4 regions of the Stenotrophomonas sp. Marseille-Q5258 genome follow, and region 1 is predicted to be linked to each of the others. Evidence: predicted binding sites of a transcription regulator. Region 1 holds the regulator's gene; each other region holds the start of a gene.
What was found. The regulator FliA, encoded in region 1, starts transcription of late flagellar genes. The targets are predictions, from matches to a motif close to TAAAGTTTNNCNNNCNNNGGCCGATAA.
Positions count from the first base shown of each region.

Region 1 (4,209 bases):
GGATGCCGAGAAAGCCGGCACCGCCCTTGAGGGTGTGGAAGCCGCGGAACACGGCGTTGAGCTGATCCGTATCCTGGGGCGACTGCTCCAGCGACACCAGCTGTTCGCCGAGGCGATCCAGGATCTCCTGGGCCTCGAGAATGAAATCGGCGGCAATGTCGTCCGGAACAGCACTCATCGTCTTACAACCCCAAATCGGAGAGCAGGTCGTCAGCGTCGACCTGGGAAACCTGGTGGCGGTCCAGGCCCGTGACGGCCGGGCCGGCCAGGCCGGTGTCGCGCCGGCGCGCGTCGTCTTCCTGCGGCGGCAGGCCGAGCGCGCCGAAGCCTTCGTGCACGCGGCGCACGATGCCGACCACGCGGCGGATGATCTGCCCGGTCAGATCCTGGTAGCTCTGGGTCAGGGCGATCTCGGTGAGGTTGTGGCGGATGCGGTCCAGCTGCAGGTCCTGGTCCGGACTGAGCCCGTTGGCGCGCAGTTGTTCGGTCAACGCGCGGCATTCTTCGGCCAGGTCCAGGGTGCGGTGGGTGGCCTGTTCGGTCATCGCCACCACGTGGTCCAGGCGCGCGCAGGCGTCGTCCAGTTCGCCGGCTTCGCTGGGCAGGCTGGGCAGTTCGCCCAGTGCCTGGCCGAGCTCGCGCGCGAGCCGGTTCAGGCCGGCCATCATCGGCTGCGTGCGCAGGGCCGCCAGCGCGTCGATTTCCCGGCGCCAGCCGGCCTCGTCGCCGCCTTCCAGCGCGGCCAGGGCGTCCTGCAGGCGCTGCACCAGCGCCGATTTGTCGCTGAGGGTTTCCATCAGGCGCTCGCTGCCAGGCGTTCGAAGATCTTGCCGAGCTTCTCTTCCAGCGTCTGTGCGGTGAACGGCTTGATGATGTAGCCGTTGACGCCGGACTGGGCCGCTTCGATGATCTGCTCGCGCTTGGCTTCAGCCGTCACCATCAGCACCGGCAGGGTTTTCAGCTTGGCGTCGGCACGGATCGCCTTGAGCAGGTCGATGCCGGTCATCACCGGCATGTTCCAGTCGGTGACCACGAAGTCGAACGGCTGGCTCTGCAACAGTGCCAGCGCGGCATGCCCGTCCTCGGCTTCGGCCGTATTGGTGAAGCCCAGATCGCCCAGCAGGTTCTTGACGATACGACGCATGGTCGAAAAATCGTCGACGATCAGGATACGCATGTTCTTGTTCAAAGCACTTTCCTCGATTTCAAGGGTTTTCGAGGCCGGCGTCGGCCGCCTCGAAGATCTTCAGTCGGCCGCGCAGGCGCAATACCGCCTGGCCGTGGATCTGGCACACCCGGGATTCACTCACCCCGAGCACCGCGCCGATTTCTTTCAGGTTCAATTCCTGTTCGTAGTACAGCGACAGCACCAGTTGTTCGCGCTCGGGGAGCAGGCCGATCGCATTGCCCAGCTCACGGCCGAACTCGCCGCGCTCCAGGACCTGCTGCGGGGTCGGGCCGCCCTGGGCGACGGTATCCAGCTCGCCCTGGTCCTCGATCCGCGATTCCAGGCTCAGTACCTGGCCGCGTGCGGCGTCTTCCATCAGTCGCAGGTATTCCGGCAGCGGCATGTCCATCGCGTTGGCCACTTCGGTGGCGCTGGCGGCACGGCCGGTGCTCTGCTCCAGGCGGCGGATGGTGGCGGCCGCATCGCGTGCACGGCGGTGCACCGATCGCGGCACCCAGTCGCCACGACGGATCTCATCGATCATCGACCCGCGGATGCGGATCGACGCGTAGGTCTCGAACGAGGCGCCCTGGTCGGCGTCGTAGCTGCGCGAGGCCTCGATCAGCCCCATCATGCCGGCCTGGATCAGGTCATCCACTTCCACGCTCGCCGGCAGACGCGCGGCCAGGTGGTGGGCGATGCGCCGCACCAGGTCCGAATGCTGGGCGATGCACTCGTTGGCGGCGGTACGTTGGACCTCTTTGTACTGTGCGGCGCCTTTCATGCGGCCACCCCGCGTTGTTTGAGGATGCGTTCCAGGAAGAACTCGACGCCGCCGCGCGGCTCGGTCGGGGCCTGCCAGCGGGCGGTCCGGCGGGCGATCTCGGTGATCGCCAGCGCCGACGGACTGGACGGGTAGGCCTTGACCACCGGCTGCTGGCGCTGCACCGACAGGCGCAGCCAGTCGTCCTGCGGAACGCAGCCGAGGTAGTTGAGCGACACGTCGGCGAGGAACTTCTCGCAGACCCGGGTCAGCTTCTCGTAGAGCACGCGGCCTTCGTTGGGGTCGCGCACCATGTTGGCCACCACCTGGATGCGGTCCACGCCGCGCTCGCGGGAGAGCACCTTGATCAGTGCGTAGGCGTCGGTGATCGAGGCCGGCTCGTCACAGACCACCACCACGGTGTCCTGTGCGGCCTGGCAGAAGGTGAGCACGCCATCGGTGATGCCGGCGGCGGTGTCCACCACCATGATGTCCAGCTCGCGCTCCAGCTCGGAGAACACGTTGACCAGGCCCACGTGTTCGGCCGGCTGCAGTTCGGCCATGTGGCGGCGACCGGACGCGGCCGGCACCACCAGCACGCCGCCCGGGCCCTCCATGATCACTTCCTCCAGCGTGCAGCGCCCGGCGACGAGGTCGGCCAGGGTCACCTTCGGCTGCAGGCCGAGGATCACATCGATGTTGGCCAGGCCGAGGTCGGCGTCCAGCAGCAGCGTGCGTTTGCCCATGTCCGCGAGCGCTACGGCCAGGTTGGCCGAAACGTTCGTCTTGCCCACGCCGCCCTTGCCGCCGGTGACGGCGATGGTGCGGACAGGGCCCAGCGGTTGGCTGCGGGTAGCCGACAACGGGAAGGTCTTGGTCAGCTTGGCGTACTCACGCGACGGCATGGTTGAACTCCGGGTTGCAGGGCATATCGGCCGCGCGGCGCAAATCTTCAAGGCGAAGGACGAGATTGGCCGCACTGGCGCGGTGCAGGTCCTCCGGGACGTCCTGGCCGTCGGTCACCCAGGTGATCGGCAGGCAGTGGTCTACCGCCACGGACAGGGCGGTGCCGAAGCGGCCGGTCTCGTCCAGCTTGCTCAGCACCACGCCCTGCGGGTTGGCAGCGCTGAAGCGTCGGACCACTTCGTCCATGTCGCCGAAGCTGGTATTGGCCGGCAGCACCAGCAGGGTGCGGATGCGGTCGGCGGCCCGCAGCCACTGCAGCTGCGCGGCGAGGGCACGGTCGCGCGGACCAAGGCCGGCGGTGTCGATCAGAACCAGCTTGTAGTCCTGCAGGCGCTCCAGCAGCTGGCTCAGGTCGGTGCCGCTGTTGGCTTCATGCACGGCGATGCCAAGCTGGCGGCCAAACCCGTAGAGCTGCTCGCGGGCGCCGATGCGGCCGGTGTCGGTGGTCACCAGGGCCACGTCGCGTGCGGCGTGCTTCTCGGCGAAGCGCGAGGCCAGCTTTGCAATGGTGGTGGTTTTGCCGGCACCGGTCGGACCGACCAGGGCGATCACACCACCGGCGTCAAGCGGATCGACCGGGGCGATCGGCAGCTTCTTGGACAGCAGGCCCAGCATCAGCCCGCGGCCGCGATGGGCTTCGGTATCCAGCGGGATCTGCAGGGCCACGTCGCGGCTGATGCCGGCATCGAAGCCGTACTCCTCCATCAGGTCCAACGCGGCCGCTCGGACCGGCGAGCCACGCAGACGCTCGTCGGTGAAGCGATGCATTTCGCGCTCGATCACATGGCGCATGCCGGCCACTTCGTGACGCAGCTGGCGGATTTCCTCGTCGTCCCGGGGCACCACGGTCAGTTCCGGTGCGGGGCGCGCAACCGCATCGGCCGCGATGTCGGCTGCAGCAGCGGCGACCGCGACCGGCAGTGCCGGCGGTTGCGCCACCGGCACGGGGTCCAGGACCGCCGACACCGGCGCGGCCACGGCGGCGACCGGCAGCGGCGGCATCGTCACCGGCGCCTGGGCCGGCGGTGCATACATCTGGATGTGCGGGGCATCGTCCATCGGCGGGTCGATCACGAAGCGCGCGCGGTTGATCGGCGCGGCGGCCGGTGCGGCCGGGGCCGCGATCGGCGCGGGCGCAGCAGCGGCCGCCTGTTCGACATTGAACGGCGCGAAGATCTGCTCCGGCAGCGACGGTTCATTGACGGGGGTGGCCACACTGGCCCGCGACAGCGTGGCGGCAAAGCCGGCGCTGCCCGGCGGGGGCACGTTTTCGTTGGCGGTATCCAGCGTGCGGCCGGTGGCGCCAACGGCC
Region 1 is NZ_CAMPPN010000005.1:520-4,728, forward strand. Features, by position in the region: partial or broken gene OC534_RS03240 (Hpt domain-containing protein) at 1-178, opposite strand, end outside; gene OC534_RS03245 (protein phosphatase CheZ) at 183-797, opposite strand; gene cheY (chemotaxis response regulator CheY) at 797-1,189, opposite strand; gene OC534_RS03255 (RNA polymerase sigma factor FliA) at 1,206-1,952, opposite strand; gene OC534_RS03260 (MinD/ParA family protein) at 1,949-2,836, opposite strand; gene OC534_RS03265 (AAA family ATPase) at 2,823-4,209, opposite strand, start outside.

Region 2 (4,209 bases), on a different contig from region 1:
GCGGTGATCGCCATCGAGTATGGCTCCTCGCCGGTGGAGGCCGCGCACGACCACAACTGCAGCGTGCCGTGGCCGCTGCGCGCACGCAGCTCGTCGGTGAGCTTCTCGAAGTGGTGCGGCTCGCGGAAGAAGGCGGTCAGGTTGGTGGTCAACGCATTGGTGAACGCCTGCCATTCGTCGCCGCCGTGGGCTTCGAGCTGGTCGAGGTAGTCGTGGAAGCTGCGCATGCCGAGTGCGCGCAGGCGGCGCGACAGGCGGCCATAGACCATGTCGCGCTTGGCCGGCGCCAGCGAGATGCCGACGCGCTGGTAGATCAGGTCGCAGATGCGGCGGAAGTCGCGGTCGGCGAACTCGAACTCGCGACCGGCCTGCGAGGTGGCCACAACGGGGGGAGGCGTGGACACGGCTCAGAACTCCTGCCAATGGCCGTCGTCGCGGGGCAGCGCGGCACGTGGCGCATGCGCTGCGGGCCCGGCGGCGGGGGCCACGGTGCGGGCCGGCGTGCTGCGTACCGGCTGCGGCGCGGCACGGCTGATGCGCGCGGTCACCGCGCTGACCGCCGCGGCCACCTGGTTGTCCAGACGGAAGATCGACACGGCATCGGCCAGCTGCGTGGCCTGCTCCTCCATCGCCCGCGCGGCGGCGGTGGCTTCTTCCACCAGCGCGGCGTTCTGCTGGGTGGTTTCGTCCATCTGCACCACGGTCTGGTTGACCTGCTCGATGCCGGCCGACTGTTCCTGCGAGGCCGCCGAAATCTCCGCCATGATGTCGGTCACGCGCTGCACCGAGGCGACGATCTCGCCCATCGTGGCACCGGCCTTGTGCACCAGTGCCGACCCGTCGTTGACCTTGCCGACCGAGTCGTCGATCAGGCCCTTGATCTCCTTCGCCGCGCCGGCCGAGCGCTGGGCCAGGGTGCGCACTTCGCTGGCGACCACGGCGAAACCGCGACCCTGCTCACCGGCACGCGCCGCTTCCACGGCCGCGTTCAGCGCGAGGATGTTGGTCTGGAAGGCGATGCCGTCGATGACCGAGATGATGTCGGCAATCTTCCGGGACGAGGCTTCGATCGCACTCATGGTGGTGACCACCTGGCTCACCACGTCACCGCCCTGCGAAGCCACGGTGTGCGCCCCGATGGCGAGCTGGTTGGCCTGGCGGGCATGTTCGGCATTCTGGCGCACGGTGGAGGTCAGTTCCTCCATCGACGCGGCGGTTTCTTCCAGGTTGGCCGCCTGCTGTTCGGTGCGGCGCGACAGGTCGCTGTTGCCGGTGGCGATTTCGCCGGCAGCCTGGTTGATGCTGCTGGCCGACTCCTGGATCTGGCCGACGATGCGGGTCAGTTGCGTGACGGTCGCGTTGGCGTCATCGCGCATGGTGGCGAACACGCCCTCGAACCGGCCCTGCATGCGCGCGGTGAGGTCCCCCTCGGCAATGGCCGACAGCAGCGCGGACAGCTTGCCCAGGTTCTCGTCGCTGACCTGCATCATGGCGTTGAGGTTGGTGATCATCAGGCGGAAATCGTGATCGAACCGCGTGCTGTCGCCGCGCTGGCTGAAGTCGCCGGCCGCCGCGGCCGTTGCCAGCCGCTTGATCTCGGCATTGATGCTGCCCAGATTCTGTTTGACCGTGTCCACGGTGGCGGTGATGGCTGCCTTCTCGCCAGGGTAGCGCGCGATGTCGGCGCGCAGATCGCCGACCGCGTACGCCTTGACCACTTCCAGCACCGCCTCCATCGTCTGCACGTGGGCGCCCACCAGGGTGTTGGTCTCATGCACCATCAGCCCGTACTCGCCGGGGAAGGCGCTCTCGTCGATGCGGTAGCTGACCTCGCCGGCGTCATGGCGGCGGGCCATGTCGCGCTGGGCGGTGATGACCCCGTGCAGCTGGCTCTGCATGCGCGACATGGCCTCGAGCAGGCGGCCAGGCTCATCGTGGGCCTGCTCGCCGATGCGGCTGTCCAGCCTGCCGCGCGCGATGCTCTCGGCAACGGTGGTGGCCTGGCGCAGGGGCAGGGTGATGCGGTTGCCGATCAGCCAGCTCAGGGCCAGGACGATCAGAACCAGCGCGCCGCCGGCGGCGGTCATGATCGCGGTGAACACCAGTGCCTGCTGCTGCACGTCTTCCATGTACACGCCACTGCTGATGACCCACTGCCACGGGGCGTACATCCCGGCATAGGAGGACTTGTCGAACAGCCCTTCTTCACCGGCCTTGGCCCACTTGTAGGAGACCACGCCGCCGCCCAGGCGGGCCATGCCGACCATGTCGTAGAACAGGCGCACGCCGTCCTCGGAACGGAAGTCCTTCATGTCCTTGCCGATCAGGTCCTTGCGGAACGGATGCATCAGCACGCGGTACTGCGTGTCGTAGACGCTGTAGTAGTAGGCGTCGTTGTCGGCGCGCATGCGGTCCAGCGCCAGCAGCGCGGCCTCCTTGGCCGCCGCGTCGGTCAGCTCGCCGGTTTCGGCGAGGTGATGGTAGTGGTCCAGGATGCCGTAGGTCAGTTCGACCTGGATTTTCAGGCTGTCCTTGCGGGTGTCGGTCAGGTCCAGGTACTGCATGCGGGCGGCGATCACCGCGAGGGCGATGACGCCCACGGCGATCAGCGCCGTCAGCAGGTTGAGCTTGCGACGGACGGACAGGTTGGAGAAGTACTGGTTCCAGCGGCTGATCAAGGTCATGGGCATGGCATCGTTGGTCGGCGAACGTGTCGCGGCAATGCAGTTATCGGCCGCGAACCGCTGCGGTTGAGGTGTGCAGGCTGAGCGTATTCAGGTTGCAGGCGGATGGCGCGGACGCCGCAAAGGAAAAAGGCTCCGGTGCCTTCGCACCGGAGCCTTTCGCGGTTCAGTCGTTGACCGGCGCGACGCGCTTAGAACTCCTGCCAGTCGCCGTCGGCCAGTTCGGTGGCGACCGGCCGGTTCGGCGCACGGCGAGCCGGTGCCGGCGCCGGCGTCGAACGGATCGGGCGCGGTGCGGCAGCGACCGGGGCGGCGACCGGTGCCGGTGCCAGGTCGCGCTCGTCCAGCGTGAAGATCGACACGGCATCGCTGAGGTGGCCAGCCTGTTCTTCCATCGCCCGCGCGGCGGCGGTGGCTTCTTCCACCAGCGCGGCGTTCTGCTGGGTGGTTTCGTCCATCTGCACCACGGTCTGGTTGACCTGCTCGATGCCGGCCGACTGTTCCTGCGAGGCGGCGGAGATCTCGGCCATGATGTCGGTCACGCGCTGGACCGAGGCGACGATCTCGCCCATCGTGGCACCGGCCTTGTGCACGAGCGCCGACCCGTCGTTGACCTTGCCGACCGAGTCGTCGATCAGGCCCTTGATTTCCTTCGCCGCGCCGGCCGAGCGCTGGGCCAGGGTGCGCACTTCACTGGCGACCACCGCGAAACCGCGACCCTGCTCACCGGCACGCGCCGCTTCCACGGCCGCGTTCAGCGCGAGGATGTTGGTCTGGAAGGCGATGCCGTCGATGACCGAGATGATCTCGGCGATCTTCCTGGACGAGGTCTGGATCGCACTCATGGTGGTGACCACCTGGCCGACCACCTCACCGCCCTGCGAGGCCACGGTGTGCGCGCCGATGGCGAGCTGGTTGGCCTGGCGGGCGTGCTCGGCGTTCTGGCGCACGGTGGAGGTCAGTTCCTCCATCGAGGCGGCGGTTTCTTCCAGGTTGGCCGCCTGCTGCTCGGTGCGGCGCGACAGGTCGCTGTTGCCGGTGGCGATTTCGCTCGCGGCCGAGCTGATGGCCTGGCTGGACTGTTTGATGCGGGTGACGATCCCGCTGAGCTGCTCGGCAGTGGCGTTGGCGTCGTCGCGCATGCGGGCGAACACGCCGTGGAAGTCGCCGTGCATGCGTGCGCTCAGGTCGCCCTGCGACAGGGCGGCAAGCAGGCCGGAGACCTGGTCGATGCTGCTCGCGTTGGCTTCGAGCAGGCCGTTGATCTGCTGGGCCAGCTGCAGGAAGAAGCCTTCCTTGCCGGCGTCATCGATGCGGCCGGACAGGTCGCCGGCGGCGGCCTGGGCGATGACGCGGGCCACCTCGGCTTCGACGGCGGCTTCCGGGGTGCGGTCGCGCCATTCGACCACGTGGCCGACGGTGTCGCCCTGCTCGTTGGCGATGGAGGAGACCACCTGCGCGAACTGGGCGTCGCCGAACTGCATCGGACGGCGGCTGACGCCATGCTCCTTGAGCTGGCTCAAGG
Region 2 is NZ_CAMPPN010000003.1:202,055-206,263, forward strand. Features, by position in the region: gene OC534_RS03160 (CheR family methyltransferase) at 1-383, opposite strand, end outside; gene OC534_RS03165 (methyl-accepting chemotaxis protein) at 408-2,684, opposite strand; gene OC534_RS03170 (methyl-accepting chemotaxis protein) at 2,876-4,209, opposite strand, start outside.
Region 2: OC534_RS03165 (methyl-accepting chemotaxis protein) is a predicted target of FliA. The motif match lies at 2,728-2,754, and genes of this name have one in related genera.

Region 3 (4,209 bases), on a different contig from region 1:
TGCCGGACGCCTGGCTCACACCGTTGCCGGTGCGCGTCCGCCCGCACGCTGCACCGGTGCGGCCGGCGCCTGCAGGCGGAAGATCGACACTGCGGTGCCCAGCTGCTGTGCCTGCTCTTCCATCGCACGTGCCGCTGCCGTCGCTTCTTCGACCAGCGCTGCGTTCTGCTGCGTGGTTTCGTCCATCTGGGTGATGGTCTGGTTGACCTGCTCGATGCCGGCCGACTGTTCCTTCGAGGCCGCCGAGATCTCGGCCATGATGTCGTTGACCCGGCGCACGCCGCTGACGATGTCCTCCATCGTTCGGCCGGCGGTCTGCACCAGCGCCGAGCCCTGGCTGACCTGCTCGACCGAATCGTCGATCAGCGTCTTGATCTCCTTGGCCGCGCCGGCCGAGCGCTGCGCCAAGGCGCGCACTTCAGAGGCGACCACCGCGAAACCACGGCCCTGCTCACCCGCGCGCGCCGCTTCCACCGCTGCGTTCAGGGCCAGGATGTTGGTCTGGAACGCGATCCCGTCGATGACCGTGATGATCTCGGCGATGCGCTTGGACGACGCTTCGATACCGGCCATCGTCGTCACCACCTGGCCCACCACCAGGCCACCCTGCGACGCTACCTCGGCAGCGCCGGCGGCCAGCTGGTTGGCCTGCACCGCATGGTCGGCATTCTGACGCACGGTGGAGGTCAGCTCTTCCATCGATGCCGCGGTTTCCTCCAGACTGGCGGCCTGCTGCTCGGTGCGGCGCGACAGATCGCTGTTGCCCGAGGCGATCTCGCCGGCGGCCAGGTTGATGCTGTCGGTGGCCTGCTGGATACGGCCGACGATGTCGGTGAGCTGGCTCACGGTGGTATCGGCATCGTCGCGCATGCGGGCGAACACGCCGTGGAACTCACCGTGCATGCGCGCGGTCAGGTCGCCCGCCGCGATCGCCTGCAGCAGGTCGGAAATCTGCTGCAGGTTGTCGTCGCTCACCTGCATCATGGTGTTGAGGTTCTCCACCATCAGGCGGAAGTCGTGGTCGAACCGCACCACGTCGCCGCGCTGGCTGAAGTCGCCGATGGCCGCCGCGCCGGCCAGATCCTGGATCTGGGTGTTGATCGCGCGCAGGTTGCCCTTGGTGGTATCCATCGCCGCGGTGAACGCGGCCTGCTCACCGGGCAGGCGGTCCATGTCCGGGGTGAGGTCGCCGACCGCATAGCGCTGCATCACCTCGACCAGGCGCCGGGTCACGCCGATGTTGGCACCCACCAGGTGGTTGGTGTCGTGCACCATGCGGCCGTACGCGCCGGGGAACCCCTCGGCATCCATGCGGTAGCTCAGCTCGCCGGCTTCGTGGCGCCGTGCCATCTCGGCCTGGGCGGTCATCACCGCCTGCAGCTGGTCGCGCATGCGCTGCATCGACTGCAGCAGGCGGCCCACTTCGTCATCGCGCACCGCCGGCAACGGCGTATCCAGGCGACCGTCGGCGACCTCGGCCGACAGCCGCACCGCATCGGCCAGCGGACGGATCGCCTGGCGGCGCAGCAGCACATAGACGCTGCCGCTGAGCACCAGCGCCGCGCCCAGGCCCACGGCCAGGATGATCCAGAGCAGCGCGCGGGCCTGCGCGGTGATCAGGTCGTGCGGCACGATCACGCCGAGCGCGAAGCGCTCCTGGCTGCCGCCGATGCGCAGCGGCACGTACGCCTTGACGTTGCCGGCGGCGTCTTGGTGGAAATCCTCGTACGGCTTGTCCGCCGCGATCTGCGCCAGCAGGCGGCGGGTCGCCGCGTCCTCGCGGCGCGTGCCGATCTCCTTGGCGTCGGCGGCGGCCAGCACGATGCCGGCCGGCGAAATCAGCTCCACATGGCCCTCGCCCATCGGACGCAGCGCGGCCAGGCGCTCCTGCAGTGCGGCCAGGCCGAAGTCCACGGTCACCGCACCGAGGAAGGTGCCGTTGTCCAGCACCGGCGTGGACAGCGTGGTCATCAGCACCGGCTTGCCGCCGATCTCATAGCGGTACGGCTCGGCCACGGTGGGGCGCTTGAGCTCGCGCGGGCGCAGGTACCAGTCGCCGTCGCCAGGCACGTCGTAGCCCTTGAGCACGTCCTGCACCGGGTTGCCGTCCTGCCAGGCCCAGTAGCTCATGAAGCGGCCGGTGGCATCGTGGGCCTCGGCATCGACGAAATCGGCATCCTTGCCGTCGAACGCCTGCGGTTCCCACAGCGTGCCCAGGCCCACCCACTCCGGGTGCGAGCGCAGCTGCTGCTGCAGGATCTGTGCGGCGGTGCCGCGCGACAGCGTGCCGGCGGCATGCTGCACCACCAGGCTGTCGGCCAGTGCCTGGCTGGTGGCGAACGCAGCGGACAGGTCGGTATTGACCCGGCGCGCCTCGGCCTCGGCCTGGCTCTGCATGGTCCGCCGCGAGGACTCCACCAGCGCCTGGCTGGCTTCGCGGTAGCTGATGGCCGCGGTGACGCCGAAGCAGAGCATGGCAATCAGTGCGGTACCGAGCATCAGCCGGTTGGCGATGCTGCCGGGGCGCTTGGAAGCGGTCGAGCGGGACGCAGGCATGGGGGCGGTTCCGGAAATAGGGTACAGGGTCAGCGGACGCCATCGAGCGCCACTACGGCATCGCGCAGTCCATTGCGGTCCAGCCCGGGACGGTGACACTCACGCACCGGGCATTGAGCTGGATAACGGCCTTGCCGCGCCGATGTTTAGCCGCGTTTCCTGACCGGGTTCAGTGTCCGCCCGGTGGCAGCCCATCCACGCCCGGTGTCCGCGCCAGGCGCTCGACCAGGGTCTGGCTGGCCGCATTGAGCCCGCGGACCTCGACCTGCGCGCCATGCGCACGCAGCCTGGCCACCACCCGTTCCAGCGCAGCCACCGCGCTGAGGTCCCAGAAGTGCGCGTTCGACAGGTCGATCACCACGCGCGCGGGAACATGCTGCAGATCAAAGCTGGCAGCGAACTGCCCGGCCGACGCGAAGAACACCTGCCCGGCGACGGTGTAGGTGCAGCTGCCATCGGCCTGCGCGACGGCGTGGACATCGAGCATGCGCCCCACCTTGCGGGCGAAGAACAGCGCCGACAGCAGCACCCCGGTCAACACGCCCTTGGCCAGGTCGTGGGTGATCACGGTGACCACCACGGTGGCCACCATCACCAGCGACGAGCTCTTCGGGTGCAGCCGCAGTTCCTGGAACGAGCGCCAATGGAAGGTGCCGATGCTGACCATGATCATCACCGCCACCAGCGCGGCCATCGGAATCTGCCGCACCCAGTGGGCGCCATAGACCACCAGCAGCAGCAACAGCACACCGGCGACCAGGCACGACAGCCGCCCGCGCCCGCCCGAGGACACGTTGATCACCGACTGCCCGATCATCGCGCAGCCGCCCATGCCGCCGAACAGCCCGGCGGTGATGTTGGCCAGGCCCTGTCCGGCGCATTCGCGGTTGCGCTGGCTGGGGGTGTCGGTCATGTCCTCGACGATCTGCGCGGTCATCATCGACTCCAGCAGACCCACGACCGCCAGCGTCGCCGACACCGGCAGCAGCAGGCGCAGCGTGTCCCAGGTCAACGGGACATCCGGGAACAGGAACGTCGGCAGGCTGTCCGGCAGTGCGCCCATGTCGCCGACCGTGCGCACCTCCCAGCCAAATCCGATCGACAGCGCGGTCAGCACCACGATCGCCACCAGCGGCGACGGCACCGCACGGGTCAGCCGCGGCAGCAGGTAGATGATCGCCAGCCCGGCCGCGCACACCGCCCATACCTGCCAGGACCGTCCGATCAGCTCGGGCATCTGCGCCAGGAAGATCAGGATGGCCAGGGCGTTGACGAAACCGGTGATCACCGAACGCGACACGAAGCGCATGAGGGCCCCCAGCTTCAATGCGCCGGCCACCACCTGCAGCAGGCCGGCCAGGATCGTCGCAGCCAGCAGGTACTGCAGGCCGTGGTCGCGGACGAGGTCGACCATCACCAGGGCCATCGCGCCGGTGGCCGCCGAAATCATGCCGGGGCGGCCGCCGGCGATGGCGGTGACCACCGCGATGCAGAACGACGCGTACAAACCGACCTTGGGGTCGACGCCGGCGATGATCGAGAAGGCGATCGCTTCGGGGATCAGCGCCAGTGCCACGACGGCGCCGGACAGCAGGTCGCCACGGATATTGCCGAGCCATTGCTGGCGCAGCGGATAGGAAACGGACATGAAAA
Region 3 is NZ_CAMPPN010000001.1:12,899-17,107, reverse strand. Features, by position in the region: gene OC534_RS19290 (methyl-accepting chemotaxis protein) at 16-2,556, opposite strand; gene OC534_RS00075 (SulP family inorganic anion transporter) at 2,726-4,204, opposite strand.
Region 3: OC534_RS19290 (methyl-accepting chemotaxis protein) is a predicted target of FliA. The motif match lies at 2,679-2,705, and genes of this name have one in related genera.

Region 4 (4,209 bases), on a different contig from region 1:
GGTGCCGGCGTACTGCTGCCAGAGATGCTGGAGCGGGTCGTTGTGCATGGTGGTGCCCTCAGAGAGTGGGGTCGAACCGCGCCCGCAGCTGCTGGCGCAGGCGGTGCAGGCGGGTGGAGACATTGGCGCTGCTGATGCCCAGGATCTCGGCGATCTGGCGGTGGTCGTGGTCATCCAGGTGCAGCAGCATCAGCGCCCGGTCCAGGGGCGGCAGCGCCCGGATCGCCGCCTCCAGCTGCCGCAGCGTCTGCCGGTGTTCAGCCGGCACACCGTCGTCGGCGGCCAATGCCGCCTCGTCCAGCACCGCGTGGTGGCGCTGGCGCAGCTGCTGGCGGCGCAACTGCGAGATGGCCAGGTTCAACGCCACCCGGTACAGCCAGGTGGAGAAGCGGGCGCGCGCCGGATCGAAGCTGTCGAAAGCATCCCAGGCCTGCACGCTGATGTCCTGGATCAGGTCCAGCCGGTCCTCGTGGTGGGCGCAGTAGCCGCGGGCGATCTTCAGCACGATGCCGCGGTGCTGGGCCAGCAACGCGGCGAACTGGGCGCGGGGATCGGCAGGGGCGGTGGCAGTCATGTCCATACCCGGATGATTCGCAGGGACGCGGCCGATATCACACGGTGCGCTCAGCGCGGAGGATCGGCCGCCTGCACGCGGTTCTTGCCAACCCGCTTGGCCGCATAGAGGGCCGCATCGGCCCGGCGCAGCAGCGTGTCGGCGTCCTCGCCCGGCTGCCACTGCGCGATGCCGGCGCTGAAGTGCACCGGCACCCGCTGCTGGTCCAGAGGCAGCGGGCGCTGGGCCAGCGAGCGCTGCAGGCGCAGCAGGGTGGACATGCTGTCCGCACCCGGCGTTTCCGGCAGCAGCAGCACGAACTCATCGCCGCCCAGGCGCGCGATCGCATCGCTGCTGCGCAGGTGCAGCTGGCAGACCGCGACCAGGTGCCGCAGGACCGCATCGCCGCCGGCATGGCCGTGCGTATCGTTGGTCTGGTGGAAGTCGTCCAGGTCGATCAGGGCCAGCGCCAGCGGGTGGGCCTGCCGGGCGGCCCGGGCCAGTTCGCGCTCCAGCAGTTCATCGAAGCCACGGCGGTTGAGCGCGCCGGTCAGGGGATCGGTGCGGACCAGTCCGGAAACATCGCGCAGTTCCTGCTCCAGCACGGCGATGCGCGCTTCGGCCTGTTCGACTTCGCGGCGTGCGTTGCCCAGGTGGTCGCGTGCCTGCAGGGCCTGTTCCTGGACCCGGCCGGTGTCCTGCAGCACATCCTGAAGCAGCAGGTTGAGGTCGGCGATGCTGCGTGCTTCCTTCAATGCCAGGGCATAGCTGCTGATCCGGTCGTGGTACTCGCCGGTACTGACCGCCATGCCGTCCAGGCGTTCGATGAAGCCTCCCATCAGGTGTTTCATGGCCGCCTTGGAGTCGCTGATGCCCTGCTTGAGCAGCCCCTGCTTGTAGATCACCTCGCGCAGGTTGGCGCGCGCCTGTTCGACCGAGTCGCGGTCCAGCGGGCCACCGATCAGGGCCCGCACCGCGTGCACCTGGCCGTGCAGCCAGCTGCTGTCGTCGAGCAGCTCGCCGATGTTGTCCAGCAGCAGGTCGAACAGGCTCAGCAGCAGCTCCTGCTGCTCCTGCCAGCCATCGCTGCGCACGCCGATCTGGTGGGTGAGCTCGCGCAGGCGCTGCTCGATCGGCTGCAGCGGCTGGCCGGGATGCCAATGGCGCAGGTCGCCGGCGATGCGCGCCGGTTCGTCCTTCAGCTCGGGCATGTTCTGCAGCAGGCTGGCCACCGTGACCCCGAGCGTGTGCCGCAGCAGCTCGCGCAGGCGCAGGCTGTCGGGCTGCCCGTCCGGGCTTTCCTGCTCGATGGTGCGGATGTACTTGTCGATCAGCTGGCGCATCGCGCGGCCGTAGCTGACCCAGTCGGCGCTGCGCTGCGCCGATTGCAGGCGCAGTCCCATGTCGCCCAGCTCGCCGGGCAGCGTGGACATGCCGTGGGCAAAGGCGGCCAGCAGCGGCTCGGGCTGCTCGGCCCCGGCGAACAGGCGCTGCAGCATCGCGCTGCTGCCGCCCTTGGGACCGGCGGCAGCGACGCCGGCCTCCTCGATCACGCGGGTGTCGACCTGGCGCCGCGACAGCAGCCGGCCCACGGCGGTACCGGGGCTGGGGGGAGCGTCGTGCGGGTCGGTCATGCGCAGGTCCTTGGCGGGTTTCCGGCGCGCGGGCCGGGCGGGTGGGAGGTTGGAACAGTATCGGCGCCGGGAACGCCGGCTTGAACCCACGGACCGGGCACGGTCGGTATGCCACGATGGTAGGCAATCGGAAAGCAGGAGCGTGCGATGAAGGTGATGCTGGCAGGGGCGACCGGGCTGGTCGGCGGGCAGGTCCTGCTGCAGCTGCTGGACGATGCGCGCTGCGATGCGGTGGTAGCGCCCACGCGCCGTCCGCTGGAGCAGAGCGACCCGGTCCTGGTCAATCCGGTGGTCGATTTCGAGCGGCTGCCCGTCGACGCGGACTGGTGGGCGGTGGATGCGGTGATCTGCGCGCTGGGCACCACCATCAAGCAGGCCGGGAGCCGCGAGGCATTCGCCCGCGTCGACCACGATTATCCGCTGCAGGTGGCCACCCTGGCGCAGGCGCATGGCGCCCATGCCTTTGTGTTGAATTCGGCGATGGGCGCCGACGCAGGCTCGCGGTTCTTCTACAACCGGGTCAAAGGCCGGCTGGAACAGGACCTGCGCGGCCTGGGATATCCGTCGCTGACGCTGGTGCGCCCAGGGTTGATCGGGGGCGAGCGCGCCGAGCGGAGGGCCGGCGAACACCTGGCCAGCATCGTGCTGGGCGCACTGGGCCCGGTCCTGCCGCGAGGCTGGCGGATCAACCCGGCGCACACCATCGCCGGAGAAATGCTGGAGGCGGCGCTGTCGCCGCGTCCGGGCGTCCACGTCATCGACTCGGCGCGGCTGGCGCCGCGCCGGTAGTGTCGGGCCGGGCCGGGCTGACGCGATGAAAAAAAAGCCGGGCAATGCCCGGCTTCTTCGTGGTACCGACCTGCGGCCGGTACCTCTTCCTACCTGTGGATCAACTGGCCAAGGCCAGGTCGTCCAGCATCGCGCGCAGGAAGCGGGCGGCTTCGCCGCCGGTGGCCGCGCGGTGGTCAAAGGTCACCGACAGCGGAATCACCTTGTGCGCTTCCACGCCACCCATCACCGGGGTCATCTGGTGGCGGGCACGGCCGGCACCGACGATGGCCACGCAGGGCGGCACGACGACCGGGGTCGCATAGCGGCCGGCGAACATGCCGAAGTTGGACAGCGAAATGGTGTAGCCACTCAGTTCGGAGGCGGCGATCGCGCGGGATTCCACCTGCTCGCGCAGGCGATTGACGCCTTCGCGGATGCCGCGTGCATCGAGCACGTCGGCATTGCGCAGCGCCGGCACGAACAGACCGTCGTCGGTGTCCACCGCGATGCCCACATCCACGTGCGCGTGCAACGTGCGGGTCAGGGCGTCGCCGTCGAACCAGGCGTTGAGCGCCGGCACCTTCTGGCAGCCCACCACGATCGCACGGACCAGGCGCGCGGTGACGTCGTTGCCCGGCACCCAGGCATGGATGTCGGCGTCGTCGTTCAACGTGGTCGGGACGACCTTGCTGTGCGCGTCGGCCATCACCCGCGCCATGTTGCGGCGCACGCCCTTGAGCTGTTCCGGCTGGCCCTTGGCGACAACGCCCGGCGGCTGGGTGCGCATCGGCTTGCCTGCCGCGGACAGCGGGGCGCGGGCCTCGCTCTGGCGGGCCACCGGTGCAGCGGCGGCAACCGGCGCGGCGGCGACCGGCGCCGGTGCGGCACCGACCTTGGCGCTGCCGTCGGCAGCAGCCTGCTTCACGTCGGCCATCGTCACCGCGCCATCGGCGCCGGTGGCGCGCACGCGGCTCAGGTCCACGCCCAGCTTGCGGGCGGTGGCGCGCACGGCCGGCACGGCCTTGACCCCGCCCACGGCCAGTGCCTGTTCGGCATGCACGGCGTTGGAGCTCTGCATCGCACCGACCACGGTGCCGGCGTCATCACGCTCGGCGGCGGGCTTGGCGTCTTCCACCGCTGCCGCTGCCGGGATCGGCGGCGGAGTCGGGGCGGCGGCAGGTGCGGCATGCCCGTGGCTGTGGCCGGTGTCCTGGCCATCGGCGCGCTGCGGCAGGTTCGGGTCCAGCTGGA
Region 4 is NZ_CAMPPN010000002.1:206,180-210,388, reverse strand. Features, by position in the region: gene OC534_RS02215 (hypothetical protein) at 1-48, opposite strand, end outside; gene OC534_RS02210 (sigma-70 family RNA polymerase sigma factor) at 59-574, opposite strand; gene OC534_RS02205 (GGDEF domain-containing protein) at 625-2,187, opposite strand; gene OC534_RS02200 (NAD-dependent dehydratase) at 2,335-2,976, shown strand; gene OC534_RS02195 (dihydrolipoamide acetyltransferase family protein) at 3,077-4,209, opposite strand, start outside.
Region 4: OC534_RS02205 (GGDEF domain-containing protein) is a predicted target of FliA. The motif match lies at 2,245-2,271, and genes of this name have one in related genera.